3 regions of the Pseudomonas bubulae genome follow, and region 1 is predicted to be linked to each of the others. Evidence: riboswitches for the same ligand, from Rfam matches in the RefSeq annotation. Region 1 holds a riboswitch; each other region holds the start of a gene.
The links. A riboswitch is a leader RNA that binds a small molecule or an ion and turns the genes downstream of it on or off. The one in region 1 is predicted to bind cobalamin.
Positions count from the first base shown of each region.

Region 2: it holds a riboswitch for cobalamin, as region 1 does, so the genes downstream of both, cobO (cob(I)yrinic acid a,c-diamide adenosyltransferase) here and V6L81_RS14815 (ABC transporter substrate-binding protein) in region 1, are expected to answer to the same signal.
Region 3: it holds a riboswitch for cobalamin, as region 1 does, so the genes downstream of both, V6L81_RS13995 (CbtB-domain containing protein) here and V6L81_RS14815 (ABC transporter substrate-binding protein) in region 1, are expected to answer to the same signal.

Region 1 is NZ_CP146077.1:3,248,158-3,258,408, forward strand. It holds gene V6L81_RS14790 (copper chaperone PCu(A)C) at 1-218, shown strand, start outside; gene V6L81_RS14795 (OprD family porin) at 280-1,623, opposite strand; gene V6L81_RS14800 (pseudoazurin) at 1,620-2,060, opposite strand; gene V6L81_RS14805 (ABC transporter ATP-binding protein) at 2,083-2,844, opposite strand; gene V6L81_RS14810 (iron ABC transporter permease) at 2,841-3,857, opposite strand; gene V6L81_RS14815 (ABC transporter substrate-binding protein) at 3,854-4,867, opposite strand; cobalamin riboswitch at 4,983-5,181, opposite strand; gene V6L81_RS14820 (DUF1624 domain-containing protein) at 5,215-6,372, opposite strand; gene V6L81_RS14825 (MFS transporter) at 6,475-7,773, opposite strand; gene V6L81_RS14830 (SDR family NAD(P)-dependent oxidoreductase) at 7,808-8,581, opposite strand; gene V6L81_RS14835 (RcnB family protein) at 8,764-9,099, shown strand; gene V6L81_RS14840 (PaaI family thioesterase) at 9,195-9,698, opposite strand; gene V6L81_RS14845 (MaoC/PaaZ C-terminal domain-containing protein) at 9,776-10,222, opposite strand; gene V6L81_RS14850 (AMP-binding protein) at 10,219-10,251, opposite strand, start outside.
Region 2 is NZ_CP146077.1:2,012,033-2,022,283, reverse strand. It holds gene V6L81_RS09395 (cobyrinate a,c-diamide synthase) at 1-1,163, opposite strand, end outside; gene cobO (cob(I)yrinic acid a,c-diamide adenosyltransferase) at 1,174-1,785, opposite strand; cobalamin riboswitch at 1,863-2,108, opposite strand; gene V6L81_RS09385 (sorbosone dehydrogenase family protein) at 2,231-3,538, shown strand; gene V6L81_RS09380 (C40 family peptidase) at 3,605-4,144, opposite strand; gene V6L81_RS09375 (C40 family peptidase) at 4,290-4,916, opposite strand; gene hda (DnaA regulatory inactivator Hda) at 5,142-5,846, opposite strand; gene V6L81_RS09365 (AI-2E family transporter) at 6,071-7,144, opposite strand; gene V6L81_RS09360 (DUF2066 domain-containing protein) at 7,180-8,214, opposite strand; gene purM (phosphoribosylformylglycinamidine cyclo-ligase) at 8,586-9,644, shown strand; gene purN (phosphoribosylglycinamide formyltransferase) at 9,644-10,251, shown strand, end outside.
Region 3 is NZ_CP146077.1:3,037,473-3,047,723, forward strand. It holds gene metH (methionine synthase) at 1-2,076, opposite strand, end outside; gene V6L81_RS13970 (fatty acid cis/trans isomerase) at 2,231-4,528, shown strand; gene nfuA (Fe-S biogenesis protein NfuA) at 4,641-5,225, shown strand; gene cobM (precorrin-4 C(11)-methyltransferase) at 5,312-6,058, opposite strand; gene V6L81_RS13985 (cobalamin biosynthesis protein) at 6,135-6,548, opposite strand; gene V6L81_RS13990 (CbtA family protein) at 6,545-7,246, opposite strand; gene V6L81_RS13995 (CbtB-domain containing protein) at 7,258-7,446, opposite strand; cobalamin riboswitch at 7,542-7,753, opposite strand; gene V6L81_RS14000 (response regulator) at 7,901-8,266, opposite strand; gene V6L81_RS14005 (response regulator) at 8,431-10,251, shown strand, end outside.

The DNA of each region.
Region 1 (10,251 bases):
CGGTAGCGCTACCGGCGGGCAAGAGCGTGGCCATCGAACCTGAGGGCTACCATGTGATGCTGATTGACCTGGTCAATCAGGTCAAAGCCGGTGACCAGGTACCTTTGACCCTGATTGTTGAAGACAGCAAAGGGGTCAAGGAACAGATTGAGGTGAAGGCCGAGGCGCGTGCACTTAATAGCATGCCGATGCACCACGATCATGGTTCGATGCACTGATTCGCAGTTAAACGCCGTAGCAGCAGCCTCGTTCCTTCGGCAGCTGCTACGGTTGGTTTACCTAAAACCGGCCCGTCAGCGGGTATTCGACCGCCAGGCGTATCTGGTCCGCGTCCAGTTCGGCCTGTGCGGTATTGCCGCGATGGACATTATGTCGCAATGACATGATGGTGCCCTTGGCTGCACCGCTCTGCACCACATAGCGCGCTTCGAGATCCCGTTCCCAGTGCTTCCCGCCTTTGCCATAGCCCAGGTACGCATAGCCGCCCCGCGGATCCACATGGCTGCCGTCAATCTGGCTACCTCGCACATACGCTGCGCTGAACACCAGCCCCGGCATACCCCAGGGTGTCATCGCCAGGTCGTAACGCGCTTGCCATGATTGTTCGTTGGGTGCGTTGAAGTCAGATAGCTGGACCGCATTGGTCAGGAAAATCGCGCCCCGTGTCACATAATCAAATGGCGTGTTGCCATGCACTTTCTGATAGCCCACGCTGAAACTGTGCGGGCCCTGGGCATAGGTGCTCAGCAAACTCCAGGTGGTGTTATCGATATTGCCCGACAGCGCCTTGCCTTCATCGGTTGTGCGGTACAGGTTGAGGTTCAGCGACAGCGAGCGGTTTTCATCCAGCGCGTGGCTGAAGACGGCGCCCAGGTAATGCTGGTTCCAGGTGTCCTCATAGCGCGAGGTGTAAAGGCTGGCGCTGAGGTTTTTGCTCGGGGTATACACCAGCCCGGCCAGGTCGAATGCATTGCCTTTGGGGCCATTGGAATAATTGACCACAAAGCCCTGATTGTGGCTGCTGGCATTGCGGTCGGTGCTTTCGGTGAAATGCCCACCGACCATTTTAAGGGCATTGAACTCGTTGCTGGTGAGGAACACCCCCGTGGCCGTTTCCGGCAGCAAGCGGCTGTCGGATGAGCTGAACACCGGGGTCTTGACCCGCTGCTCGCCCCAGGACAGCACCGTGTTGGACATACGCAGCTTGAGCGCCACGCCACCCCGGCCGTAGTTGTCCTTGGGGTAGCCGTCGTTGTCCAGCCCAAGCAGGCGGGCCTTGCCGGCGCGACCGCCGCCACTGTCCAGCTTGAGGCCCATATAGGCGTGGGCATCCACCCCGACACCGATCAGGCCCTGGGTAAAGCCTGATTGCAAGGTGCCCATCAAGCCGTAGGCCCACTCTTCGGCATAGCCATTGCGATCGGAGCGCGATTTATAGGCATTGCGTGCGCCGCTGTTGCTGGCTCCGTGGCGATACTCACGGCTGTCGTAGACCGTACGGTTGACCACACTCCAGGTGCTGTCTTCAATAAAGCCCTTGGCTTGCTCCTGGGCCGACTCCGCCACGGCCAGGGGGCTGGCGAGGGCGATCAGGATCGCGGAGCGCGTACCCACGGCACTCATTTCGCCACCTGCTGCTGTTGCAGTGCAGCAGTCAAACGGTCCAGTGCGCGTTTGGGTAACGTGGCGGGCAGCACCGGGGGCTCGGTAGAAGGTTCGCCCACCTGAATCAGCATGACCATGCCCATGGCCAGGTGCGGGGTGCATTGAATGCCGTAGAGGCCGGGCACGCTGAAGGTTTGCTCTACCTCCTGGTTGATCTTGCCCTTGAACGGTTGCGCACCTTCAGGCAGCAGTCCGGGCAGTGTGGCCGCATTGTGGCCGCTTTGTGTGGGGATGAACCTGACCGTGTCGCCGGGGGCGATCTGCAGGTAATCCGGTTCATAGACCATACCGGCCGTGGCACTGCGGGTGAGCATTTTCACTTCGTGGGTTTGTGCCCGTGCCGAAGTACAGAGCAGGGCAGTGGTCAGCAGCAGGGTCAGGGATGAAATACGCATGGGTGGCTCTCTTAAATAGTATTCAAACGCACATACGCAGGATCTGCGCGCCGTCAAAAGGGTCAGTCAGGTAATGCGCCTGTACCCCGAATGTGCTCTGCAGCCGTTGCGTGGTCAGGACTTCAAGGGGTTTACCAAGCGCCATCAAACGGCCACGTTCAAGAATCGCCAGGCGATCACAGCTCAGGGCCTGATTGAGGTCGTGCATGGCGATCAGGGTGGTCACGGGCAGGGCATGTATGGTTTTTAATATGGCCAGCTGATGCTGGATATCCAGATGATTGGCGGGCTCATCCAGCAACAGGATTTGCGGGCGCTGGGCCAGGGCCCGGGCGATATGCACGCGTTGTCGCTCACCACCCGAGAGCCCGCGCCAGGTACGGTTGCGCAGATGCGTAGCATCCACATCGGCCAGTGCCTGCTCGACAATGGCCGTGTCCCCGGCTGACCACGGGCTTAGCGCCGACAGCCAGGGTGTACGGCCCAGCGCGACGGCATCAAAAACGCCAATGCTGTCGTGGGTGTCGGCATGCTGCTCGACCACCGCCAGGGTTTGCGCAATGTTGCGCTGGCTCATTTTGCGCAGCGCTTGCCCGTGCAGTAAAACCTGGCCCTGGCCGGGCACCCGCAGGTTGGCCAGCAGCTTGAGCAATGTGGACTTGCCGGAGCCGTTGGGCCCGACTATCCCCAGGGTTTCGCCGCGCTGCACACTGAGGGTGATGCCCTGCAACAGCTGGGCATCACCCACGCGGTAACTCAGGTTGCTACAACTCAGTACCGTCATCGTGCATGTCTCCGGCCGATCAGGATCAGCGCAAATACGGGCGCGCCCACCAGAGCAGTGACCACGCCGACGGGAATCACCTGGCCTTTTATCAAGGTGCGTGACAGCACATCGGCGGCAATCATGAACAAGGCCCCGCCCAGGGCGCTGACGGGCAGCAGGCGGCCATGCCCGGTACCGGCCAGCAAGCGCACGGCGTGGGGAATGACCAGCCCGACAAAACCGATGGAGCCTACAATCGACACCATCACCGCCGTCACCAGCGCCGCACAACTGATCAGCAATAGCTGCACCCGGCGCACCGGGATACCCAATGAGGCCGCAGAGTCAGCACCAAAGGTGAATGCATCCAGCGCCCGTCGATGCCACAGGCACACCGCCAGCCCCAGCACCGCTGCAGGCACTGCCAGCCATACCGAAGGCCAGCGCACGCCACTGAGGTTGCCCAGCAACCAGAACATGATCCCGCGAGCCTGCTCGGAACTGGCCGATTTGGTGATCAGGAAGGCAGTGATTGCGTTGAACAACTGAGAACCGGCAATGCCTGCCAGGATGATCTGGGCACTTACACCGGAGGGCCCGCTGGCCCGTGCCAGCAGAATAACCAGGGCAAAGGCGCAAATCGCCCCGGCAAAGGCCCCGGCCGACAGTGAAATGGCCCCGGCGCCCAGGCCAAGCACCGCGACCACAACGGCACCTGTGGACGCCCCGGCAGAAATGCCCAGCAGGTAGGGGTCGGCCAGCGGGTTGCGCAGCAAGGACTGCAATACCACGCCGCAGATGGCCAGCCCCGCACCGCAGGCCGCGGCCACCAGAGCTCGGGTCAGGCGATAGTTCCAGACAATGCCTTCGTCGATCGGGTCCAGTGCATGCCCGGCGCCCCACAGTTTGTTGGCCAGTACCTGCAGCACCACATCGGGTGCGATCGGAGTTTCACCGATAGCGACCCCGGCGAGTACAGCCAGCAGCAGTGCTGTACAGGCGGCGAAGGCAGTGATCAACCGTGCAGTCATTTAGGCAGGTCGTGGCGGCTGATCGCAGTTGCGAGTGTTTCGATGCCGTCGAACAGGCGCAGGCTGGCCTGCATCCCGTGGGCATCGAGGACAATGATGCGGTTGTTTTTCACGGCATCCATATTGCGCGTTACCGGGTCGGTACGCAGGAATTCAAGTTTTTTCTCGACGTCATCCGCCGGGAAGCGTCGGCGATCCATGCGCGCGATGACCAAAAATGTCGGGTTGGCCTTGGCCAGGGTTTCCCAGCCGACAGTTGGCCATTCTTCATCGGACTCCACCACATTGCGCACGCCCAGGGTGTTGAGCATAAAGTCGGGGATACCCTTGCGCCCGGCAACATATGGGTCGATATCCATGTCCGCACTGGAGAACCAGAACAGCGCACTGGTGGCGCTCAGGTCCTTGCCCTTGAGCGAGGCAATGGATTTTTCTAGGCTCGCCTTGAGCTGGTTGTTCAGTTGTTCACCGCGCGCCTGCACATCGAAGATCTCTGCCAGCTGGCTGATGCTCTTGTAGACAGTGTCGATACTGAATGGCTGCATGCGCGTGCCGTCGGCGCCAACCAGGTTGTCTTTGCCCTCGCAGTCAGAAGGCATCAGGTAAGTCGGTATCTTCAGTTCGTGAAACTGCTCGCGGGTGCCCACCACACCCTGCGGCCCCACCATCCACTCCAGCTGCACGACCACCAGCTCCGGGCGTTTCCCAATGACGGCTTCAAAGCTCGGGTCATTGTCGGCCAGGCGCTCAACCTTGTCGTTCTGTGCCTGGTATTGCACGGGGACATCGTTGAACCACAAAGAAGTACCCACCAGCCTGTCACCAAGGCCCAGCGCATAGAGCATTTCGGTGCCGGCCTGGCCAATGGTTACCGCGCTTTTGGGGGCATGCTCAAACGTCAGCGGGGTGGCGCAGTTCTGCAGGGTCAGGGGGTATTGCGTGGGGGTCGCATGGGCCAGGGCCGGCAAGGCCAGCGTGACCATGAGCGTAACAACGCGGTGCAACAGCATGATGCAATCTCCATTTGATCGTACACGGGGCACAGGTGCACGGACGGGAATGCATCATCGGGTACTGCTGCAGCAACAGTACAAAGCAGGATGCCTCCCCGGACACCCCGCCGGTTAGTGTGTGGACTTTGCCGGCAGGTCTCCTGACTGATGGGTCATCGCTTGCTCCAGCCTTCCCGGGGGGTATCCCAGTGGCAATCTTGGAGCAGGCTCGTCATCTACAGTTGCGGGGGCAGTTCCGTTGGGTGCTGAAAAAGCACTGCGGATTCCCTTTTAACCCCCCGTTAGGGGGGACCGGCGGCAGGATGATAATCGATCCTGTTTGCTAAAGGGGGCCGCCGTCAGAATCAGAAATACTTGAGCCAGGTGATATCCCGCCGGCGGGCTTTCAAGTTGGCGAACCAGCGCACCGGCAAATACAACGAAATGGCCAGCAGCACGGCCGTTAACCACACCGCCCCGATACTGTCGAAACCGAAATAGTTGCCCTGATTCAAGCCAAACAGGGCAACACTGGCCAGGTACAGCACTTTGAGTGCATACAGATGCAACAGATAGAAAAACATCGGGGCTGCGCCAAACACGGCCAGGGTGCTGATCCACTTGCGTTGTTGTGCCCGCTCAAACGTCAGCAACAGCAACAGGCCCACACCCAGGGTCAAGGCGAGAAACAACAGCGAAGGCGGGTATTTAGTGATATTGAAAAAACTCATCACGCTGTGCATGGCGGAGTCATGGCTTGCCCAGGGGGCTTCGCCATAGCCATTGAACAAACGCAGCAGCATAAAGCCGAGCAGGGCGCCACTGCCCGCCAGCAACAGATAGCGCTGGCGCAAGGCTGGTGGGGTGGAGCGGGTGAACCAGGGGCCCAGGCAATAACCCAGAGCAATCACGCCGATCCACGGCAACACCGGATAGGACGTGCGCATGCGTAAGCTGTCGCCCACTTCAATCCAGCCGCGATCATGCAAAATCGCCCAGGGCACATGCATCATCGACCCCGCCGCAAAATGCAGGTTATCCAGCAGATTGTGTCCGGCGATGATTCCCAGGCCAAGTATCAGCAAAACCGGGCGTGGCAGCCACACCAGGGCGGCAAGGGCGATCATGCTGACGCCAATGGCCCAGATGACCTGCATGTAGATCACCGACGGCGGCAACTGGAAAGTCCAGGCGAAGTTGACCAGAGTGAACTCCAGCAGCACCAGAAACAGCCCGCGCTTGAACAGGAACGCCGAAACATCGCGTTTGCCCTGATACTTTTCGCCATACAGATACGCCGACAGGCCGGTCAGCAAGACAAATACCGGCGCACACAGATGGGCCAGGGTACGGCTGAAGAACAGTGCAGGGTCGGTGATCTCGATATTCATCGGGTCGGCTACTTGCCGGTGCAGGAAGAATGTCTCGCGCACGTGGTCCAGCAGCATAAAGAGGATAACCAGGCCCCGCAGGGCATCGATGGACAGCAGGCGCTGATTCAAGGGGGGAGTAGGGAGGGTCATTGAAGGGTCGCTGGCAAGGGAATGTTATAAAGTACTGATACTGTATAACATTCCCTGTTTCGCTGTCACCCCTTTGAGAAACACTCTCAAAGCTGGATATGTCTAGCGCAGCACTTTCACCCAGGCCATCAGCAATGCCGAAGACAGCACCCCGGCCGTCATAAAGATATACGCCGCCCCCGGATTGCCGGTAAGGCCGATCAGGTAGCCCACGATCCAGGAGCCGACAAAGGCCCCCAGAGCGCCACAGGCATTGATCAGGCCAATGGCTCCGCCGAACACGTTCGAAGGAATAATCTCCGGTATCAGTGCGAAAAAAGGCCCATAAGGTGCGTAAAGTGCAGCACCGGCAATAGTCAGCAAAGCAAACGACAACCAGAAATGTGAAGACCCTAGCAGGAACGAGCAGAAGAAGGCCAGCGCCCCCAAGGCCAGCAGCGGCCAGATGAAGGGTTTGCGCTGCTGGGTTTTGTCCGAAGCCCAGGACACAGCCAGCATCGTCGCTACCGCTGCGACATAAGGAACTGCGCTTAGCCAGCCAACTGTCACGATGTCCGCCGCCGCTGCCTGTTTGATAATGCTCGGCAGCCACATGATAAAACCGTACACGCCAATGCTCCACAGCGCATGCACACAGCACAACTGGATCACCACAGGGCTGGTAAACGCCTGACGGTAATTGCGCACTTGTTGCATGCCTTTCTGTTCATCAGCCAGGGTCGCCGCCAGTCGGGCTTTTTCCTGTGGCGTCAACCAGTTCACCTGTTCAGGCCTGTCTCGCGCCATGCGCCACCAGACGAAGGCCCAGAGCACCGCTGGCGCGCCTTCAATGATGAACATTTCGCGCCAGCCCCAGGCCTGGATCAGGTAGCCGGACAGTACCGACATCCACAATACGGTCACCGGGTTGCCCAGCACCAGGAAGGTATTGGCCCGCGAGCGCTCTTTGCGGGTGAACCAGTTGCTGATGAAAATCAGCATGGCCGGCATCACGGCCGCTTCGACAATGCCCAGGGAAACCCGAATAAACATCAGCATCGGGATATTGGTCACCAACCCCGTGGCCATGGCGCAAAAGCCCCACAGGATCAGGCTCCAGAACACCAGTTTGCGCACGCTGTACTTCTGCGCGTAGATCGCCCCCGGTACCTGGAAGAAAAAGTAACCGAGAAAAAACAGCGCACCGATCAGCGAGGACATGCCCTTGGTGATGCCCAGGTCCTGCTCGATGCCCGCCGCACTGGCAAAGCCGTAGTTGGCCCGGTCCAGGTAGGCCAGGCTGTAAGTAATGAATATCAGCGGGATCAGATACAGCCAGCGTTTGGTCGCGAAGCCCTGGGTCTTGACCTGCGCACTGCCGATCTCGCTCAAGGGCAGTGCTGGTTCTTTAAGCGTGCTCATGGGGTGTTCCTTGTTATTGTTTTTCAGGTGCGGGTCAAACAACGCTGGTCAGGCCCCCGTCCACAAACAGGGTTTGCCCGTTGATAAAGTCCGAAGCCGGCGAAGCCAGGAACACCGCGGCTCCGCACAGCTCATCAACCCGGCCCCAGCGGCCAGCCGGGGTGCGCTTGCACAGCCACTCGGAAAACTCCTGGTTATCGACCAGGGCGCGATTCATTTCGGTGGCAAAATAGCCCGGGGCCAGGCCATTGGCCTGGATGCCATGCCGTGCCCACTCGGCGCACATGCCTTTGGTGAGCATCTTCACTGCGCCTTTGGAGGCGGCATAAGGGGCGATGGTCGGGCGTGCCAGCTGGCTTTGCACCGAGCAGATATTGATGATCTTGCCGCGACCGCGGGCGATCATGTGCCGCGCAACAGCTTGGGAAACATGGAACACACCGTCCAGGTTGGTGCGCATCACGTCGTGCCAGTCGCTGGCGCTGAAGTCCTCCAGTGGCGCACGACGCTGGATGCCGGCGTTGTTGACCAGAATATCGATGGCCCCGACATCGCTCTCAAAGGTGTTGATCGCGGCTAGCAATTGCTCGCGGTCGGTCACATCGAAGGCCACGGATTCAGCCTTCAGCCCTTCGTCGCGCAGTTGAGCGGCCACGGCACGAGATTTATCGATATTGCGAGTGTTGATCACCACCGTTGCGCCAGCTGCGCCCAGGCCGCGGGCCAGTTCAAGCCCGATACCCTGGCCTGATCCGGTGATCAGGGCCCGACGCCCCTCAAGCTTGAAGCTGTTGATATTGAATGACATGCTGTTCTCCACAAATGGCCGTTTATTATTTTCAGCGGCCTTGTGGTTACTTCACCTCAAGCTATAAGTGCAGTCCAATCGTCATTGCTGATCTCGTGATCAATATTCTTGATTAAGATATTGGAACGTACTGCAGTGAGGGCTTGTCCATAAAGCCTGTACTCCCATACGTTGAGGTGAACATGCGCAGCTTGATTTCTGCATCAATAATGGCCGGTCTTTTGTGCGCCATGCCTTACGCAGCACAGGCTGATGACGACAAACCCGGGGACTGCAAGCCGGGGCAGATACTGGCTGAGTCCATGGACCTGAGCAGTTGCTATGGCAACGGCGACAAGGCGCCTGATCAATTCATCCGGGACGCGGAGGCGATCAAGGACTGGCACGCCCGGGGCCTGCCAAAACCTGATGAACATGAACAGTGGGTGCAAATCAGCGGCCACTATGTGCTGGTCAATCGCGTCAATGCGGTAATCAAGGAGATCCGCACCAAAGACGCCAGAGTCCTGAGTAAATAACGGCTGGATCCCGGACCAGTCAGCTCCCACCGATTGCGCTGCTGGCAATCAGGGTGGGAGCGAGCTTGCTCGCGATGATGTCACGCCGATCAGCTTTAACCCGCAGCGCGGCCATGGGCTGCCGTGGCCAGTTGCCCGGTGTCGACCCGTACGAAAATCGAATCGCCCACCGCCGTCAGCACATCCCCGGCATAGACCTCGCATAAAATCCGCGTTTTACGCCCCACGTCGCCTTCCACCCGGGCCCGCAAGGTCAGCGGCACGCCCATGGGCGTCGGTTTGATAAATTTGATTCCCAGGTTGCCCGTGACGCAATTGATCCGCGGCAGGCTGGCCGCATCGCGCTGCTCCATGCGGTAGTGATAAGCCATGGCCGTCCAGTTCGAATGGCAGTCCACCAGCATGGCGATCATGCCGCCGTATACCAGTTCGGGCCAACCGCAATATTTGGGGTCCGGCAGGTGTTTGGCAATCACATGCACACCGTCTTCGTGCCAGTAACTCTTGATATGCAAGCCGTGAGGGTTGTGGCTGCCGCAGCCATAACAGACTCCATCGGGGGCGGCGCTGTCTTGCAGAGAGGTCGTTAGCCGGGACATATCATATTCATCCTCAAGGACCCGCCGACTTGTCGTGGCGGGCAATGTTCACAGCCAGCCGGGCTGTTGGAAAAGGTCTAAACCGGCGTCCGATTGCTGAGCAAAATCTTGCCGCTGGCCTCGGCAATCTGCTCGCCGCGCTGGTTGCTGCAATAGCCGCTGAGTATCGCAATACCGCCATTGCTGCGGGGTTTGTCGAGGGTTTCGGTAATGGTCCATTCGACACTCAGGGTGTCGCCTGCAAACACCGGAGCGATAAACCGGCAGTTATGCTCAAGGTAGGCCACGGCGGTGCCGTAGAAGTACATGCCGATGGAAGCAGACATGAAGGCGCTGGTCATTGGCCCATGCAGGATCGGTCGACCGAAACGGCTGCTGGCACAAAATTGGGCATCGCTGTGCAACGGGTTGAAGTCACCAAACATGCCGCAGGCACGGCTGATGTGTGACGCATCGATGGTCAGCGACTGGCCAAACGTTTCGCCCCGGGTAATTTCGTCGAAAGCCTTTCCTAGAAAATTCATGCTTGCAGCTCCATCGCAGTACGTTGTTC
Region 2 (10,251 bases), 1.2 Mb from region 1:
ACAGGCTCAAGTTCGGTACTGGTCAGCGAGTGGTGGTAGGTGTGGCCGCGCAACAGCCCTTCAGGCATGTCCACAGCTTGCAGCGCCAGGGCAGCCAGGCGCTTTTGCATCGTCGCCTCCCCTGCCAGCAAGCCAACCAGTTCGGCGCGCTGGCCCTCGACATCGGTCAGGGCATCGAGCAGGTAAAGCATGCCACCGCACTCGGCCAGCAGCGGTTTACCGGCCCTGTGGTGTGCGCGAATCGCCATGAGCATCGGCACGTTGCGCGACAGCTCAAGGTGATGCAGTTCAGGGTAACCACCGGGCAAATACAGGCTGTCTGCTTCAGGCAGCTGACTGTCACGGATCGGTGAGAAAAACAGCAGTTCGGCGCCCATATCACGTATTAACGCGAGGCTGGCGCCATAAGTGAAGGCAAAGGCTTCGTCGCGGGCCACGGCAATTCGCACACCTGCCAGCAGCGGCTCGACGGCCACCGGCTCAGGCGCAGCGAATTCAACCGGCGGTGGCAGCGCTACCTCACAGGTGCTGGCCAGGGCATTGGCCGCCGCATCCAGGCGCGCATCCAGATCATTCAGCTCGCTGGCCTGCACCAGTCCCAGATGACGGCTTGGCAGTTCGATGCCGGTTTCGCGGGACAGCGCGCCGTACCAGCGCAAGCCTTCGGTCAGGCTGCCTTCGAGCAACTGTGCATGGCGTACGGTGCCAACTCGATTGGCCAGCACCCCGGCAAACGGCAGATCCGGCTGATATCGCGCCAAACCAAGGGCCAGCGCACCAAAGGTTTGGGCCATGGCAGTGCCATCAATCACCCCCAACACCGGCACGCCAAAATGCCGTGCCAGATCGGCGCTGGAAGGCGTGCCGTCAAACAGCCCCATCACACCTTCAATCAAAATCAGGTCCGCCTCACCGGCGGCTTCCCACAGCAGGCGACGGCTTTCCTCGGCGCCCACCATCCACAAATCCACCTGATACACCGGCGCACCGCTGGCGCGCTCCAGGATCATGGGGTCGAGAAAATCCGGGCCGCACTTGAATACCCGCACCTTGCGCCCCTGATTGCGATGCAACCGGGCCAAAGCCGCTGTAACCGTGGTCTTGCCCTGACCGGAAGCCGGCGCGGCGATCAGCACCGCCGGGCAATGACGTGACGCTCTCATACTTCAACACTCACAATTCGATGCCTTTCTGGGCTTTGATCCCGGCCTGGAAAGCGTGTTTGACCACCGCCATCTCAGTCACGGTATCAGCCAGATCAATCAATTCAGGTTTGGCGCCACGGCCGGTGACCAGCACATGCTGCATGGGCGGACGGGCTTGCAGGTCGGCGAGCACCTGTTCCAGATCGAGGTAGCCGTGCTTGAGCGCGATATTCAGCTCATCGAGCACCACCAGTCCAATGGACGGATCGCGCAGCATCTCGCGGGACACTTCCCACGCGGCTTCGGCGGCGGCGATATCGCGCTGGCGGTCCTGGGTTTCCCAGGTAAAGCCTTCACCCATCACGTGGTAGCGCACCTGCTCGGGAAAACGGCGGAAGAAAATCTCCTCACCGGTGCTGTTGCGACCCTTGATGAACTGCACCACGCCGCACTGCATGCCGTGGCCCATGGCGCGGGCCAGCATGCCAAACGCAGAACTGCTCTTGCCTTTGCCATTGCCGGTCAATACCAGCAGCAGTCCGCATTCATTGGGCGAGCTGGCAATGCGCTCGTCCATAACCGCTTTTTTGCGCAGCATGCGCGCCTGATGGCGTTCGTCGCGTTCGGGGGATTCATTCATGGCAACTCTCCGTTGGGTTCGATGATGCAAACGGGAGGCGGGGGAAATTAAAAAAACACACTGCATCGCCCGCCGCGAGAGTGGTGGATGGATCAGGCCGGTCTCCGGGCTCACAAGCGGGCGGCACCTGTAGGGTGCACCCTTGTCCACGCGCCTTCCCGTGCAAAAAACACAGTGGCACTGAGCGTGGCTTTGACTCGTTTACCGTTGCGGGGGCAGCGCCGGGATCGTGGCGGTTGTGTAGGTCCAACACGCCCTCACCGGCTTCCCTGTTTCACTCTGTCGACCCATGGCCACAGAGCACCTGAAACAAGCCGCGAAGGTTAGAGGGTTGGGGGTGGAGCGTCAATTAAAGCCGGCGCCTAAAGGCTTTATCCGGCGCCCGGGCTGAACCTTTAAACAGCTACGCTTCTCTACTATCAGACAAGATCTTATGGAGAACCACATGCTCAAGCGCCAGCACGCCGTTGTTATTGTTCTTGCCGCAGGATTGGTCGCTTGCGGCGAAAGCTCGACCCTGCAAGTCAGTGAGGGAACCGGCCCATCACCCAAGCTTCCCGAACCCAATAAAACCCTGATTCCAACGGTCAATATCGCCCCCGCCATCGGCTGGCCCGATAATGCCACCCCAGTGGCTGCCCACGGCTTGCACGTCGCCGCTTTCGCCCAGAACCTCGACCACCCGCGCTGGCTCTATGTACTGCCCAACGGCGACGTGCTGGTGGCCGAATCCAATTCGCCGCCCAAGCCGGATGACAGCAAGGGCATCAAGGGCTGGATCGCAGACAAGGTCATGTCCCGCGCCGGGGCCGGAGTGCCAAGTGCAAACCGGATTACCCTGCTGCGCGACGCGGACCACGATGGCGTCGCCGAAACCCGCACCGTGTTTATCGAGAACCTGAACTCTCCCTTTGGCATGACGCTGGTGGGTAACGATCTGTATGTGGCAGATGCCGACAAGCTGTTGCGCTTCCCCTATCAAGCCGGTGAAAACAGCATCAGCGCCAAACCGGTCAAGGTGGTGGACTTACCCGGCGGGCCTCTGAACCACCATTGGACCAAAAACGTGATCGCCAGCAAGGACGGCACCAAGTTATATGTGACCGTCGGATCCAACAGCAATGTGGGCGAAAATGGCATGGACAAGGAGCAAGGTCGCGCCGCGATCTGGGAAGTCGACCCGGCCACCGGCAGCCACCGCATTTTTGCGTCGGGCCTGCGCAACCCTAATGGCATGGACTGGGAGCCCACCTCCGGCAAACTCTGGACAGCAGTTAATGAGCGTGACGAAATCGGCAGTGACCTGGTGCCCGACTACATCACATCAGTCCAGGATGGCGGCTTCTATGGCTGGCCCTACAGCTACTACGGCCAGCATGTGGATGTGCGGGTCAACCCGCAAAACCCTGAACTGGTGGCCAAGGCCATTGCCCCGGATTACGCCGTTGGGCCACACACGGCGTCTTTGGGGCTGACGTTTGCCGAAGGCAGCCATTTACCCGGCTTTACCCAGGGTGCATTTATCGGCCAGCACGGCTCCTGGAACCGCAAACCCCACAGTGGTTACAAAGTGATTTTCGTGCCTTTTGCCGGCGGCAAACCGGAGGGCATGCCGATCGATGTGCTGACCGGCTTTCTTAACGCCGACGAAAAAGCCATGGGCCGGCCAGTGGGCGTGGTGATCGACAAGCAAGGTGACTTGTTGGTGGCCGATGATGTAGGCAACAAGGTTTGGCGGGTGTCGGGAAAATAGGCTTTCTAATCAAGAGCCGCCCTCACCCTAGCCCTCCCCGGAGGGAGAGGGCTGGGCTGAGGGGCTCTAGGGCAAACGTGCCAAATGCTGCTCGGTCGGCAACACGCGCTTGGCATTCAGATAAGCCCTCTGCCAGTAGGCCTTGTTCAGGCTGTCCAGCTTGACCGTACCGCCCGTGGCCGGCGCATGGACAAAGCGCCCTTCGCCTACGTAGATCCCGGCGTGACTGACCTGGGAGCCACCATTGGTTGCAAAGAACAGCAGGTCACCGGTTTGCAGCTTGTCCTGGCCGATGCTCTGCGCACGCATCACGATCATCTCGCGCGTAGTGCGCGGCAACGAAATACCCGCGGCGTCGTTGTACACGTACTTGATCAGGCCACTGCAATCAAACCCCGAATCCGGGGTATTGCCGCCCCAGCGATAAGGCGTACCTACCAGACCAAGGGCGCGAAAAAGCACATCTGCGGCAACCGGCGAGGTTTCTTCGGGATGAGTGATAAACACAACCGGCTTTTGTGCCACGGGGGCTGGCGGGGTGCGGCTGGCGCAGGCACTGAGCAGTGCTGCTAAAGTGAGGAGAGCAACGCGGGCCATGATCGACATAAACAGAATGTTCCTGATTCTGGATACGGCAACTCAGGCCGCGAACCCCAAAGCCGCGAGAGGGGGCACCTTCGCGGCTTCAGAAATTTAACATTGCGACTTAATTCTAGCTCTTAGCTGCAGAACTTCAAGTAACACATTAACTTTACTTGCGGGCTACGACGCTCGCAGGGGCCATCGCCAGGGCGCGTTTGGCCTCAATAAAGGTCTTGCTCCAGTAGCTGTCACCCAGGTTATCAATCCGCACACCACCGCTGCGGCGGCTGCTGGAGTGAATAAACTGGTCATCACCCAGGTAAATCCCGGCATGGCTCACACGGCCACGACCATTGGTGCTGAAGAACAGCAAATCACCCGGTTTCAAATTATTCCGTGCGACCAGCGGTGCTTTTACGTTGATCATTTCGCGGGTTGAGCGCGGCAATTGCATGCCCGCCTCTTCCTTGAACAGATAACCGATAAAGCCGCTGCAATCGAAGCCTGCCTCGGAGGTGCCACCAAAACGGTAACGGGTACCGATCAAGGACATACCGCGCTCTAGAATGCTGTCAGCCAGAGCTGGCAATTCATAAGGCTTGCTGTTGGCAGAAAACTCAGCCAGTTCTTTTTCGGTTGCCAGTTCTTCCTGATAAAGAGCGGAAGTTTGCGAGACCGAAGATGACTTTTGAACCTGAGCCTGGACGACTTGCTGCGACACTGGCGTGTGAGCAGCACAACCAAACAACAGGGTAACGAGTGCGAGGGGCACGAGGGGTGCGAAGCGCTTTAGCATGGGCACGACCGTGGCTTATTAGAAAAAGTAGCCGCGACTATGCCTTCTATGATCCTCATTTGCAAATTCAATCGATCTAAATGTGACTTGATGGTTTTGTCGTGACATCTAAGGCTTTACACCCCTGACGACAGATTTTGCGCCCACAGCCCTTTGGCCGCGCAGGATTTTTGGCGCCTGGAAACTGTCAAAACCGGCTACAACCCTTATTTTTGAAGGGCTGAGCTACCAGCCAAGGGTTTCTTTCAGGAAGGGAATGGTCAGCTTGCGCTGCGCCTGCAAGGACGCTTGATCGAGCCGCTCGAGCAAATCAAACAAGGCACTCATGCTGCGGGTACCGCGCGTGAGAATGAAATGCCCGACTTCGTCAGTCAGGTGCAGGCCACGGCGTGAAGCACGCAACTGCAAAGCCCGCAGCTTGTCCTCATCGGACAGGGGGCGCATCTGGAAAACCAGCGCCATGGTCAGGCGGGACTTGAGGTCTGCCAGTTTGATCGGCAATTCTCGAGGCGAGGTGGAGGCTGCAATCAACAGGCGCCGGCCGCTGTCACGCAGCCGGTTGAACAGATGGAACAGCGCCTCTTCCCAATCAGCACGCCCGGCCACCGCCTGCAGGTCATCCAGGCAAACCAGCTCGTACTGCTCAAGGTTATCGAGGATTTCTATGCCGCGATCCAGCAACTCGGCCAGCGGCAGGTAAACCGCCGGTTCGCCCATCTGCTCAAAGCGCAGGCAAGCGGCCTGCAGCAGGTGCGTACGCCCTACGCCATGTTTGCCCCACAGGTAAATCAGGCTTTCTGTCCAGCCGGCGTCGGCTTCGCACAGACGTTCGACATAGCCGAGTGCAGCGGCATTGGCGCCTGGATAGTAGTTTATGAAGGTAGCGTCATCACGCAGACGCACACCTAGGGGCAGCTGAATCGGTTTCATGCTGACTGAACAGTTCAAGCGAACCGTTAGTGGCCTCTGTGTAAGGTTTGAAAAGTTTATACCCGTGTCGCCGGGCACACAATGTAACAGACCACGAGCAAAATCAAAGGTTTGCGTTAAGGTCTTGGATTGATTGGGCTTTTTCTGGCGCCTGCGAGCCGCCTCGAACGCACAAAGAAGGCCGGGCCGCCTCGCGACAACCCCGCCGCTTCACAACCCACCCTCTACAACTGCGGATCCTCACTGCCTTTATAGACCTGGGAATCCTTATACAAATCCTGCACATGGCGCACCAGCACCATGATCACGGCCGCTACCGGCAAGGCCAGCAATACACCGGTAAAACCGAACAGCTCACCGCCAGCCAGAATCGCAAAGATCACCGCCACCGGGTGCATACCGATTTTGTCACCCACCAGCAGCGGGGTAAGCACGGTGCCCTCCAGGGCTTGGCCGATCATAAACACCGCCACGATGCCGAGCATCGGGTACAGATCCCCGCCAAACTGGAATAACCCGGCAACCAACGCCGCACCGATGCCGACAATAAAGCCCATATACGGCACGATGGCCGCTATACCCGCCATCAAGCCGATCAACAACCCCAGCTCGAGGCCGACCAGCATCAGGCCCGCCGAGTAGATCACCCCCAGCGCCAGCATCACCAGCAACTGACCGCGCACAAACGCGCCGAGCACGTCGTGGCACTCTTTGGCCAGTGATACGATCTGATCTGCCCGAGCCCGCGGCAACAGACCGCGAATCTTGGCCATCATGATGTTCCAATCACGCAACAGGTAGAACGCCACCACCGGAATCAACACCAGATTGGCCAAAAAGCCGATCAGCGCCAGACTGGAAGCCGTGGCCTTGGACAGGACGATTCCGACAATGTCAGTGGCCTGCCCCATATGCTCGGTGATCGCCGCCTTGATCTTGTCGAACTTCCAGAAACTATCACTCAAGCCGAACTTGGCTTGCACCCACGGCATAGCCGTGTGCTGCAGCCAGTCGAGGATCTGCGGTGCCAACTGATAGAGCTTCAACAGTTGCTTGGCCAGCAGCGGCACCAGTACCAGCAGCAATGTCATCAAAATGACAGTGAACACGGTAAAGACCGCAACCACACCCCAGGTTCTTGAAAGTCCGAACCTTTCCAGTCGATCGACCACCGGGTCGAACATATAGGCCAGGACGATGGCGACCAGAAAAGGCGTGAGTATCGGATGCAGGAAATACACGAACAGGGCGAATCCCAACGCCACGCCCCACCACACCCACCGTCGCGAATCAGCCATGAGCCACCCCATCCTTATATAAAGAAGACATCAACCTACCAGCGAAACCGCAACTGCGCCGCAGGGCCTGAGGCAACACTTGACGCCTGCCCCCCATCAGCCGCAACAGGCACTTGCCCCGCCGGTACTTCCTGCAACTGCGCCAGCCCCAATTGCGAACGCAACTGCTCGGCGCTGCCGTTTACCAGGTACACAACACGATCACCGTCAACGCTCTTGAGTTGCGCACCAAAAGGCTCAAGCAAATGCCCCAGCTGCGCATATCGCTGCAACGTCATGCCTTGCACTTCGAGCAACTGCTCGGAAGAAACCCCGGGCTTGACCGCATAGCGCGGCGCCAGACGCTGGCTGACCGCAAGCATCACGGCATCGGCCAGCGCTGCCTGATCAGGAGCCTGAGCGCTGCCCTGCTCCTGCTGATCACCTACCCACAAACGCCATTTGGCGCTCCACTGCCCGTCATCTTCACGAGCATGCACCGCCAGCAATGCGTCCGCACCATAACGCTCGGAAGCGTCTTTTAAAGGCGCAGGATTGCTGCCCTCAAGATTTTCAGCCGTACCCACAAGCTGTTCACTCAAATCTGCCAACGGCAAGCGCAATGGCAAACCCCGATGCTGCGCGGCACGACGCAACGGCTCGGCCACTGACTGACCGTCCCCCACCAGGCTCGAACCTTCGACCGAGTCATTCAGCCACCAGCCCAGCAGCGCAGGGCGATTACTGCCCCACAGCGACAGCCCGGCCTGATGCAACGCACGATCGGTACTCACCGGATCGAAGTCCACTTGCAGGCTTTGCGGCGGGCCGGCGTCATAGCCGTAGCGACTGATGATTTGCTGCGGATCTTTGCGAATCGCCTCCAGCGCCGGACTCTTAATCGCCGCGGCATCTCCGGTCAGACGCAACACCAGGGTTTCCAGGGCCTTTTGCGTAGCCTGGGTGCGCTCATCAGGTGACTGGGTGGTGACTGGCTCGAGCACCTGATAAAGACCGGTGAGGATTTCGGCATGACTGGCCAGGCTGAAAAAAGACAGACAGCCCACGGCTAAAAATTGGCTAAAACGCATGAAAGATTCCCGATGACAAAAAGCAGCCTATTAAGGACGCCATAAAAACACTCGAACAGACTTCTGACACGGCCACGGCCAAATCATTCACGCCCGTTTCGCGTTTTCACGCGGTCACACAACCTCTCTATACCTTATACAGGCCTGTTCGCAGACCCAAGTACGACTAAAAAAGGTTTTTTTCGCCAGATATAACCCTGCCTGTCGGCCCGAGGATGGCCGCTGCCCTTCAAGCCTGATAAAATCGCGCGCCTTCGCAGACCGCCAACAGCCGGGCACCCTGCAAATGCTCTGGTGCAATCCTTGAGCACTTGCAAGCCTGCCCCCTGAACTCGGTCGATACCCCCGAATCCCCCCTAAAGGCCTGGATTATGAGCAAGCAACCATCCCTGAGCTACAAAGACGCCGGTGTAGACATCGACGCCGGTGAAGCATTGGTCGAACGCATCAAGAGCGTGGCCAAGCGCACTGCACGCCCGGAAGTGATGGGCGGCCTCGGCGGTTTTGGCGCCCTCTGCGAAATTCCGGCTGGCTACAAGCAGCCTGTTCTGGTTTCCGGCACTGACGGCGTCGGCACCAAGCTGCGCCTGGCCCTGAACCTGAACAAGCACGACAGCATCGGTATCGACCTGGTTGCCATGTGCGTCAACGACCTGATCGTATGCGGCGCCGAGCCTCTGTTCTTCCTTGACTACTACGCCACCGGCAAGCTCAACGTTGAAACCGCGACCCAGGTGGTGACCGGTATCGGCGCTGGCTGCGAACTGTCCGGTTGCTCGCTGGTTGGCGGCGAAACCGCTGAAATGCCAGGCATGTACGAAGGCGAAGACTACGACCTGGCCGGCTTCTGCGTTGGCGTTGTAGAAAAATCCGAGATCATCGACGGTTCCAAGGTCGCTGCCGGCGACGCCCTGCTCGCCTTGCCGTCCTCGGGCCCGCACTCCAACGGCTACTCGCTGATCCGCAAGATCATCGAAGTGTCGGGTGCCGACATCGAAAACATCCAGCTCGACGGCAAGCCACTGACCGACCTGCTGATGGCGCCGACCCGCATCTACGTCAAGCCGCTGCTCAAGCTGATCAAGGAAACCGGCGTAGTCAAGGCCATGGCCCACATCACCGGTGGCGGCCTGCTCGACAACATCCCGCGCGTACTGCCAAAAGGTGCACAAGCGGTGGTTGACGTTGCCAGCTGGCAGCGCCCTGCCGTCTTCGACTGGCTGCAGGAAAAAGGCAACGTGGACGAGCACGAAATGCACCGCGTGCTGAACTGCGGCGTTGGCATGGTCATCTGCGTAGCTCAGGCTGACGTTGAAACTGCGCTGAACGTACTGCGTGAAGCGGGCGAGCAGCCTTGGGTCATCGGTCAGATCGCAACCGCCGCTGAAGGCGCTGCGCAAGTTGAGCTGCAAAACATCAAGGCGCACTAATGCCTGATACCTGTGATGTAGTGGTGCTGCTTTCCGGCACCGGCAGCAACTTGCAGGCCTTGATCGACAGCGATGACGTCAAGGCCAGCCCGGCATCAATCCGCGCGGTGATCTCCAACCGCGCAGATGCCTACGGCCTGCAACGCGCCAAAGACGCGGGTATCGATACCCGCGTACTGGATCACAAGGCATTCGAGGGCCGCGAGGCCTTCGATGCTGCATTGATCAAAGTCATCGACGAATTCAAACCGAAACTGGTGGTTCTGGCCGGGTTCATGCGCATTCTCAGCGCAGAATTCGTGCGTCACTATCAGGGTCGCCTGCTGAATATCCACCCTTCCCTGCTCCCCAAATACAAGGGCTTGCACACGCACCAGCGGGCGCTGGAAGCAGGAGACGGTGAGCACGGCTGCAGCGTGCACTTTGTGACCGAGGAACTCGACGGCGGACCTCTGGTCGTACAGGCAGTGATACCGGTAGAGTCCGATGACTCGCCACATAGCCTGGCGCAACGGGTTCACGCCCAGGAACACCGGATTTATCCGCTTGCAGTGCGCTGGTTTGCCGAAGGTCGCTTGTCACTTGACGAGCGAGGCGCATTATTGGA
Region 3 (10,251 bases), 210 kb from region 1:
TTCGATCGGGCGTTTGAACGACAGGCGCGACTCTTCGGTGTCTTCAACGATATGGGTGGTAATGCCCTTGACCAGTGCATGCTCCAGACGCTTGTTGACGTCCCAGCTGCGCCACTCTTCGGTTTCGGCTTCCTTGACGCTGCCATCGCCCTTGTACTTGTCGGCAATTGCCAGCAGGTTGTCGGTGGCATCGGGGGTGCGGTTGAGCACCACATCTTCCACGGCATCGCGCAACTCGGCCGGGATCTGGTCATAGATTTCCAGCTGGCCGGCGTTGACGATACCCATGGTCAGGCCGTTGCGGATCGCATACAGCAGGAACACCGAGTGGATCGCCTCACGAACCGGGTTGTTGCCACGGAACGAGAACGACACGTTGGATACACCGCCCGAGGTCAGGGCATAGGGCAGTTCGTCGCGGATATAGGCACAGGCATTGATGAAGTCCACAGCGTAGTTGTTGTGTTCTTCAATGCCGGTGGCCACGGCAAAGATGTTCGGGTCGAAAATGATGTCTTCCGGCGGGAAGCCCACTTCGTTGACCAGAATGTCGTAGGAGCGTTTGCAGATTTCTTTTTTGCGCGCCTCGGTGTCGGCCTGGCCGGCTTCGTCGAAAGCCATCACCACCACGGCGGCACCATAGCGCTTGCACAGTTTGGCGTGATGAATGAACTGCTCGACGCCTTCTTTCATGCTGATCGAGTTGACGATGCCCTTGCCCTGGATGCACTTGAGGCCCGCTTCGATCACTTCCCACTTGGAGGAGTCGATCATGATCGGTACGCGGCTGATATCCGGCTCGCCGGCGATCAGGTTGAGGAAGGTCACCATGGCCTTCTTCGAGTCCAGCATGCCCTCGTCCATGTTGATGTCGATGATCTGCGCACCGGCTTCAACCTGTTGCAGGGCCACTTCCAGGGCTTCGGTGTAGTTGTCTTCGCGAATCAGCCGGGCGAAGCGGGCAGAACCGGTGATGTTGGTTCGCTCGCCGACGTTGACGAACAACGAGCTGCGATCGATGGTGAACGGTTCAAGCCCGGAGAGACGGCAGGCCTTTGGAATGTCCGGGATCGGGCGCGGAGCATAACCGGCTACGGCGTTGGCGATGGCCTGGATATGCCCCGGCGTGGTGCCGCAGCAACCGCCGACAATGTTGAGGAAACCGCTCTGGGCGAACTCTTCAATGACCTTGGCGGTTTCCGCCGGCAGTTCGTCGTACTCGCCGAATTCGTTGGGCAGGCCGGCGTTGGGGTGCGCCGAGACGTAGGTGCTGGCCTTGTTCGACAGCTCTTCGAGGTACGGACGCAGTTCGCTGGCACCCAGGGCGCAGTTCAAACCCACGGAAATCGGTTTGGCGTGGGCCACCGAGTTCCAGAACGCTTCGGTGGTCTGGCCCGACAGGGTACGCCCGGAGGCGTCGGTAATGGTGCCGGAAATCATGATCGGCAACTCGACACCCAGCTCTTCGAAAACGCCCTGTACGGCGAAAATCGCGGCCTTGGCATTGAGGGTGTCGAAGATGGTCTCGATCAGGATCAGGTCGGCGCCGCCTTCGATCAGGCCTTTGGTGGCTTCGGTGTAGTTCTCCACCAGCTCATCGAAAGTCACGTTGCGGTAGCCGGGGTTGTTTACGTCCGGGGACAGCGAGCAGGTGCGGCTGGTCGGGCCCAGTACACCGGCAACAAAGCGTGGTTTGTCCGGGGTTTCCAGCGTTTTGGCATCAGCCACCTTGCGCGCCAGGCGGGCGCCTTCTACGTTTAGCTCGTAGGCCAGTGCCTGCATGCCGTAGTCGGCCTGGGAAACCTGGGTAGCATTGAAGGTGTTGGTTTCGAGAATATCGGCACCGGCATCCAGATAGGCCTTTTCAATCGAGCCGATCACGTCGGGGCGGGTGAGCACCAGAAGGTCGTTGTTACCCTTGACGTCGCTCGGCCAGTCGGCGAAGCGTGTGCCACGATAGTCGTGTTCCTCTAGACGGTAGCTTTGGATCATAGTGCCCATGCCGCCATCGAGAATCAGAATGCGCTCTTTGAGGGCTTGCTGAAGTGCTTGGAGACGAGCGCTGCGGTCAGACATAGGACTACCTGTTAGAGCCATGCAAAAGATGCGAAATCATAACAAACCTGCGTGGGATTTGAGCGTCTGCTGTTTTACATGAATTTGATTCATGTTCCGGCGTTTGTTCGACAGGTAGAATCGCGACATATTTTTGATATCAGGACAATGGCACATGTTTTTTCGCCTACTCACCAGCGCCGTGACGCTGGTGGTGTGCAGTACAGCGTTGGCACAGGCCCCGTTGGTCAGCCCGGCTATTTCCTATACGCGGGATATCCAGCCGATCCTCACCGAAAAATGCGTTGCCTGCCACGCTTGCAATGATGCGGCCTGCCAGCTCAACCTCGGCAGTGCAGAGGGCGCGACCCGCGGTGCGAGCAAGGTACCGGTCTACAAGGGCGACCGGGTGGATGCCGTGGCTCCAACGCGGATTTTCTACGATGCCAGCGGCCCCAATGAATGGCGCAACAAGGGCTTTTACTCGGTACTCGACGCCCAGGGCGCTCAAGCAGCCCTGATGGCCCGCATGCTGGAGCTGGGGCATAGCACGCCGTTGACCCCGAATGCCAAATTGCCCGAAGACATCGTCCTGGGCCTGAACCGCGAAAACGTCTGCCCCGCGCCCGGTGAGTTCAATGCTTATGCCCAGAGCCATCCCAAGGAGGGTATGCCGCTGGCCGTTACCGGCCTGACCGACCAGCAATACAGCACCGTGCAGACCTGGCTGGCGCAGGGCGCTAAAGTTGATCAGCAGGCCATCAAGCCCACAGCGGTCGAGGCTGCGCAAATTGCCGAGTGGGAAGAGTTGTTCAACCGTCCGGGTTCCACCGAAGCACTGGTGGCGCGCTGGTTGTACGAGCATCTGTTTCTTGCCCATACCTATTTTGACAACGGTGTGCCGGGGCATTATTTCCAATGGGTGCGCTCGCGCACGCCCAGCGGGCAACCTGTCGACCTGATCGCCACCCGTCGCCCCAACGATGACCCGGGCACGGCGTTTTACTATCGCTTGCAGCCGGTGCAGGGCGTGATCGTGCACAAGACCCATATCACCTACCCGATGGGGGCGCATAAGCTGGCGCGGGTCAAGCAGCTGTTCTACAGCGGCGACTGGCATGCCACCAAACTGCCGGGTTACGGGCCACGCGGGCGTGCCAATCCGTTTGAAACCTTTGAGGCTATCCCGGCAGTCGCGCGCTATCAATTTATGCTCGATAACGCTGAATACTTTGTGCGCACCTTTATCCGCGGGCCGGTATGCCGTGGTCAAATTGCCACCGATGTAATCCGCGACAACTTCTGGACCGTGTTTCAGGAGCCTGCCCGCGACCGTTATGTCACCGACGCGGTGTATCGCGGCCTGGCAACGCCCTTGCTGGCAATGCCCGGGCAGATCGACGACGTTGGCAGCGTTATTTCGCTGTGGCACAACTACCGCGACAAGCGTAACGACTATGAAAAGCTGCGGCAAAAGGCCTATGCCGATATGCCGCCTCCAAGCTGGTCGACCCTGTGGGCGGGCAACGACAACGCTTTGCTGACGGTATTCCGCCACTTTGACAGCGCCAGTGTCAGCAAGGGCCTGATCGGCGAGATCCCGCAAACCATGTGGCTGTTCGACTACCCCTTGCTGGAGCGCACCTACTACCAGTTGGCAGTCAACTTCGACGTATTCGGCAATGTCTCGCACCAGGCTCAGACCCGTCTGTACTTTGACTTGATCCGCAACGGTGCCGAAGTCAACTTCCTGCGCCTGATGCCCGCCGATTCCAGAGCGTCGATCCTCAGCGACTGGTATCAGAACAGCGGCAAGCTGAAGATGTGGATGGACTACCAGAAAATTGACACAGACACCCCGACCGGCATGAAGCTCGACCCGGCCGACCCCAAGCGTGACTTCGCCCTCAAGCTGATTGAGCGCACCGGCACCCTGAATGCGCGCCCCGACCCGATCAACCGCTGCTCGGGTGCATACTGCTCACGGCCCAATATTGCGCAGGAATTCAAATACGCCGAGCAAGCGCTCAGCCGTTTGACCTCGCGGCCTGCTGCCGGGCTGGACGTGATCAATCAATTGCCTGAAGCCACCATGCTGCGTATCGAAGGTGCAGACGGCAAGCGCGAGATGTACAGCATGTTGCGCAACCGTGCTCACACCAACGTGGCCTTTATGCTGGGCGAGGAGTACCGCCTGGAGCCGGGGCTGGACACCTTGACCATCTACCCGGGAGTGCTGAGCAGCTACCCCAATTTCATGTTCAACATCCCTGCGGATCAGGTCGAAGCCTTTGTCGAGGCCATGGAGCAATGCAAGGATCAGGCAACGTTCGACACCATCGTCGAGCGTTGGGGCATCCGCCGCAGCCACCCGCAGTTTTGGCAGTACTTCCATGATATAGGCCAGTACATCAATGAAACCGACCCGGTTGAAGCGGGCGTACTGGACATGAACCGCTACGAAAACCTGTAAAGGGGCGGTTGAAATTGAACGAATGGGACGCAGCTTTCCTGACAAAAATACTAGGACTTTGTCAGGCGCGCCGATTGGCGTAAACTGCGTCCCATGTCTGCGAGGAGATTCCATGAGCGCCATAACGATTACCGACGCTGCCCACGATTACCTGGCTGATCTGCTGTCCAAGCAGAACACCCCGGGTATCGGTATCCGCGTTTTTATCACCCAACCCGGTACTCAGTACGCTGAAACCTGCATTGCCTACTGCAAGCCGGCTGAAGTCAAACCTGAAGACACCGCCATTGGCCTGAAAAGCTTCACGGCCTGGATCGATTCTTTCAGTGAACCGTTCCTGGACGATGCCGTGGTGGACTACGCAACGGACCGTATGGGTGGTCAGCTGACCATCAAGGCGCCAAACGCCAAAGTGCCGATGGTCAACGCCGACAGCCCGATCAACGAGCGCATCAACTACTACCTGCAAACCGAGATCAATCCCGGTTTGGCCAGCCACGGTGGTCAGGTCAGCCTGATCGAAGTGGTTGAAGATGGTATCGCGGTGCTCAAGTTCGGTGGCGGTTGCCAGGGCTGCGGCCAGGCGGACGTGACCTTGCGTGAAGGCATCGAGCGCACCTTGCTGGAGCGTGTGCCGGAGCTCAAAGGCGTACGTGACGTGACCGACCACTCGCAGAAAGAAAACGCCTACTACTAACAGGGCGTTCGCTGCGAAGCTGAAGAAAAAACGGTGCCCCGTGAGCACCGTTTTTTTATGGTTGTTTAAAAGCCCTCAGGCCGCACTCAAGGTCGATACAAGTGTGCATGCCCCGCCCGGTACAGCGACGACTCGGCGAAACTGTCATTGGCCAGCACCCGGCCCACCAGAATCAGCGCGGTACGCCGGAAGCCCTTGGCCTGAACCTTGGCCGCAATATCCGCCAGCGTACCTTGCACCCAGTCCTGATCTGGCCAACTGGCACGGTGAATCACGGCAATAGGGCAGTCGCTACCGTAGTGCGGGATCAGCTCGGCAACGATTTTGTCCAGATTCTTGACCCCCAGATGAATCGCCATGGTTGCCTTGTGCTGTGCCAGGCTGGCCAGTTCTTCGCCGGCGGGCATCACGGTTTTCTCCGCATAGCGGGTCAGGATCACGGTCTGGGAAATATCAGGCAGGGTCAGTTCCGCCCCCAAAATGGCTGCGCAGGCCGCCGTGGCTGTCACTCCCGGAATGATTTCAAAAGCGATGCCCAGCTCGCGCAGGCAGCGTATCTGTTCACCAATCGCGCCATACAGGCTCGGGTCGCCGGAGTGTACGCGGGCCACATCCTGGCCTTTGGCGTCGGCCACCTTGATCAGCTCGATGATCTGTTCAAGGTGTAGCTCGGCGCTATTGATCACTTGCTCGGCCTGGTGGCCTGTCAGGACCGCTTGCGGCACCAGTGAACCTGCATAAATGATCAGCGGGCAGCTGCGAATCAGGCGCTGGCCCTTGACAGTAATCAGCTCTGGATCGCCGGGCCCGGCGCCGATGAAATAAACGGTCATGGCAGTCTCTTGAAAAGGTCGAGATAGAGCTGTTCGTGAACAACGCTCATAGTGAGGCGGGGGATTATCGCGGGTTTTACCGGGCGCAGGCTAACGCAAAGGTGGCCATGGAGGTTTTTTTACGTGTGATCAACAAAGTCGCCGGTGCCCCGGCCAGCTGTGTGGCCAGGGCCAGGGCAGCACTTTCGGCAATGCCAAAACAACCGGTTTGAGCGAACGCGGTAGCCGAGTGATGGCTGAGCCGGGGTGAAAACTCGGCCATTTGCGCGGCGCTGAACAGTTCCAGTTCGAGGTTTAGCTCTGTTGCCAGTTGCAGCAGCCCGGGCTCGTGGCGCTTGAGGTCAATACTGGCCAGGGCACGGATCGCACTCAGTGCAATGCCGGCCTGGCTCAGGCTGTCTTCGATCAACGCCAATAGCGCTTGTGCGCTGCAACCCCGGCGACAACCCAGGCCAATCACCAGGCTTGGCGCTGCGCCGGTCGCTGTCATGCCGAGTACTGACCTGCAGGATTGCGCCGGAACAGCCAGGCGCTGATCACGCCCAGTGCCAGCCAGAAAGCCAGGTTGGTCAGTTGTGCGGCAAGCTTGAACTGCGACTCCAGTGCCTCAGGTGCCAGGCTTGAATGCACCAGCGGCTGCGGCGCGCCAAAGAGATGCGGCACCAGCACAATCGCCACCCCCAGCACTTTGAGTGCCCAATGCTTGCCAAATACCAGCAGGGCAATGGCCACGGCCGTCGAGGCTGCAGTGCTGACCCACCAGAGCTGGCGTTGCAACAGATCCGCCGCGGCAGTGCCCGGCAGTTCAGGCGGCAAGCCCATGGTCGGCGCCAGGCAGAACACGGCATAGCCGGCCAGGCCCCAGAGCAGGCCCTGGGATGTGCGGGCGGGTGCGCGCAGGGTGTACAGGCCCGCCAGCATCAGGGCAAAACCCACCGCGACCACCAGGTTGCCACCGGTGGTGGACAGCACGCGCTGCCAGCCATCTTCCGGCTCCCAGGCCTCGGCGTCATGCTCATGTGCAGGCATGGCCATGTCGGCATGTTCGTGCACTTCGCTAGCAGCGGGTTTTTCGTAGGTTTCGGCCTGCAGAATCAGCGGGGCAACCCAAAAGCTTTGCAGCAGGGTCAGCAGCAGGGCGGCCAGCAGGCCGGTAAAGCCTGCCGTTCGAGCGATACGCTTGATCATGGCAGGCAGTCTCAATGGCACGGAAAGGCGGAGCTGTGACGGGTGTCATGAGCTGCGTTGTGCACGGCATCGATATGCGAAAAACCGGCGAAGTAAACGAGGAAAGCGCCCAGTACGGCAGCGCCGACAGCGGCCACGATACGTTGGCTTTGGGTGGTGCTACTCGCAGCGGAGTGGGTACGGCTGGTGCTGATGGACATGGCGCTTGCCTCGGGTCGGACGACGGGCAGCAAAGCGCAAGAAAACCCCGCGAACGAAGCTCGCAGGGTTTAACAGCGCCCGCCCACCGCGGGTTTGTTATTCGAAATAATCAGGCCGGTCTCCGGGCTTGCGAGGGGCTCATGGGCTGAACCTGCAAACATCTCCTTCCCATGCCAGTGGCACAGTGGACGTGATGTTTCTCTCGCTTACCGTTGCGGGGGCAGCGCCGGACTTGTCAGGGCAAAAGCCTGACGCACCGGTTTCCCGTTTCACCCTGTGAAGGGCACCTGATACAAGATGTGTAGGAAACCACAGCCCTGTGGGGCCGTCAATTGCAGAGGTATGCCTGGCTTTTGATTTTCATGTGTGTGGCTTGCCTGCGATGCGGGTAACGCGGTCTTTCAGGGGCACCGCAGTGACGCGATCGCGAGCAAGCCCGCTCCCACAGACTTCTCATGCATTGATCAGCATGCTTTTGACTTTTGCGCGCAGTTGGTCAATGGAGAAAGGCTTGCCGATCACCGCCATGCCTTCTGCAATCTCCAGGGTCTCGGCGTAGCCGCTGGCAAACAGCACTGGCAATGTCTGGCGCAGTTCGCGGGCCTTGGCAGCCAGTGTGCGGCCGTCCATTCCCGGCAGGCCAACGTCGGTCATCAGCAGGTCAATGTTGCGGGCTGTGTCCTCAAGCAGTTCCAGAGCGCGCTCGCTGCCATCGGCTTCAAGCACGCTGAACTCCAGTTCTTGCAGTACATCAACGATCAGCATGCGAACAATGGCGTCGTCTTCGACCACAAGGATGGTGGAGGGTGTTGCGGACATAATCATGATCTCGATAAAAATTTAAGCGCAGTTGCCACAGCGAGTAAGCATAGCCTTCACCTGCCTCCCTATGTGTGTAAAAACGTATTTAAAGGTAAGAAATTAGAACTATTGCTCGATAATCCGGCAAACTCCAGTTTTTTATGACTGTCACGGGCCTGAAAATGAACGCACCTGCATCAATCGACGAGCGAAGCTTTCGCAAGCTCCTGAGTCGCAACGTCGGTTTGCCTTTGGCCGTCGGTGTGCTCAGTGCTGCATTGTTTGTGGTTATGGTCAGCTATTTGCTGTCGGTGATCAGGTGGGTCGAGCACAGTGATCGGGTCATCAGCAATGCCAATGACGCGGTGCGCCTGACGGTCGACCTCGAAACCGGCATGCGCGGTTTTCTCATCACCGGTGATGAGCATTTCCTCGACCCCTATGCCGTCGCCAAGCCGCAAATCAATGTGCAATTAAAAGGTTTGCAGGAGCTGGTCAGCGATAACCCCCAGCAGATTGACCGCCTCAAGCGTCTTGAAGCGTTGCAGGATGAGTGGAATGTCTACGCACAGTCGATGGTCGACCTGCGCCGCCAGGACGGTGACTACCGTTCGGCAGTGCAGGCCGGACGCGGCAAGCGCCTGAGTGATGAAATCCGTAAGGAATATGACGATTTTATTCAAATGGAGCAGCAACTGCGCATGGCGCGCAGTGAAGACGTCAGCCGTACCACGATTATCTGTATCGCCCTGTACCTGTGTTTTGTACTGGGCTTGAGCGGCTTTCTGGCCTATGTAGGGCGTCGAGATTTAATAGAGCTTTCAAATAGTTACAACAATGTCTTCGAGTCGCAGATCAAGACTGCGCAGCGCCTGGAGCAGCAGGCGTGGTTACGCAACGGTCAGACTGAACTGGCCGAACAGGTGCTGGGGCGTCTGACCCTGAATATGCTGGGGCGCAATATCCTGCAATTCTGCGCCCAGTATCTGGGGTCGGTGGTGGCGGCGGTTTACGTGCGTGAAGATCATGGCGGCCTGAAGCGTGTGGCCAGCTACGGTTTTTCCCGTGAGCAAGAGGTACAGGACCAGCTGATTCACAACGACGAAGGCATCGTCGGGCAGGCCGCGCAGCAGGACAAGCTGATTCGTCTGGACAATGTGCCTGCCGACTACAGCCTCAAAGTAACCTCCGGGCTGGGCCAGGGCAGCCCGCACAGTGTGCTGGTGGTACCGACCAGTGATGATGACCGGGTCAACGGGGTGATTGAGCTGGGGTTTCTGCGCCCGCTGAGCGCGCGCGATATCGAGCTGTTCGAACTGATTGCCGACAATATCGGCACCTCGATCGAAGCTGCCCGCTATCGTCAGCGCCTGCAGGAAGTGCTGGCCGAAACCCAGCAGCTCAACGAGGAGCTGCAAGTCCAGCAGGAAGAATTGAAAACCGCCAACGAAGAACTCGAAGAGCAGTCGCGCATCCTCAAAGAGTCGCAAACCAGCCTCGAAACCCAGCAGGCCGAACTTGAGCAGACCAACGAAGAGCTGGCTGGCCAGCGTGACGCGATGGATCGCAAGAACACCGAGCTGAATCGGGTCCAGATCCAGCTTGAAGACCGCGCGGATGAGTTGCAGCGCTCCAGCAAGTACAAGTCGGAGTTCCTCGCCAACATGTCCCACGAGCTGCGCACGCCGTTGAACAGCTCGCTGATTCTGGCCAAGCTGCTGTCCGAGAACCCGCAGCAAAACCTTAGCGCAGAGCAGGTGAAGTTTGCCGAGTCGATTTACTCGGCGGGCAATGACCTGCTCAACCTGATCAACGACATTCTGGATATTTCCAAGGTCGAAGCCGGCAAGCTTGAAGTGCGCCCCGAGAACACCAGCGTCGGGCGTGTGGTTGAAGGCTTGCGCGGGATGTTTCAGCCACTGGCAGGTGAAAAATTCCTGGGCTTTGACGTGCAAGTTCAACCCGGCACGCCGCCGATGATCTACACCGACAGTCAGCGTCTG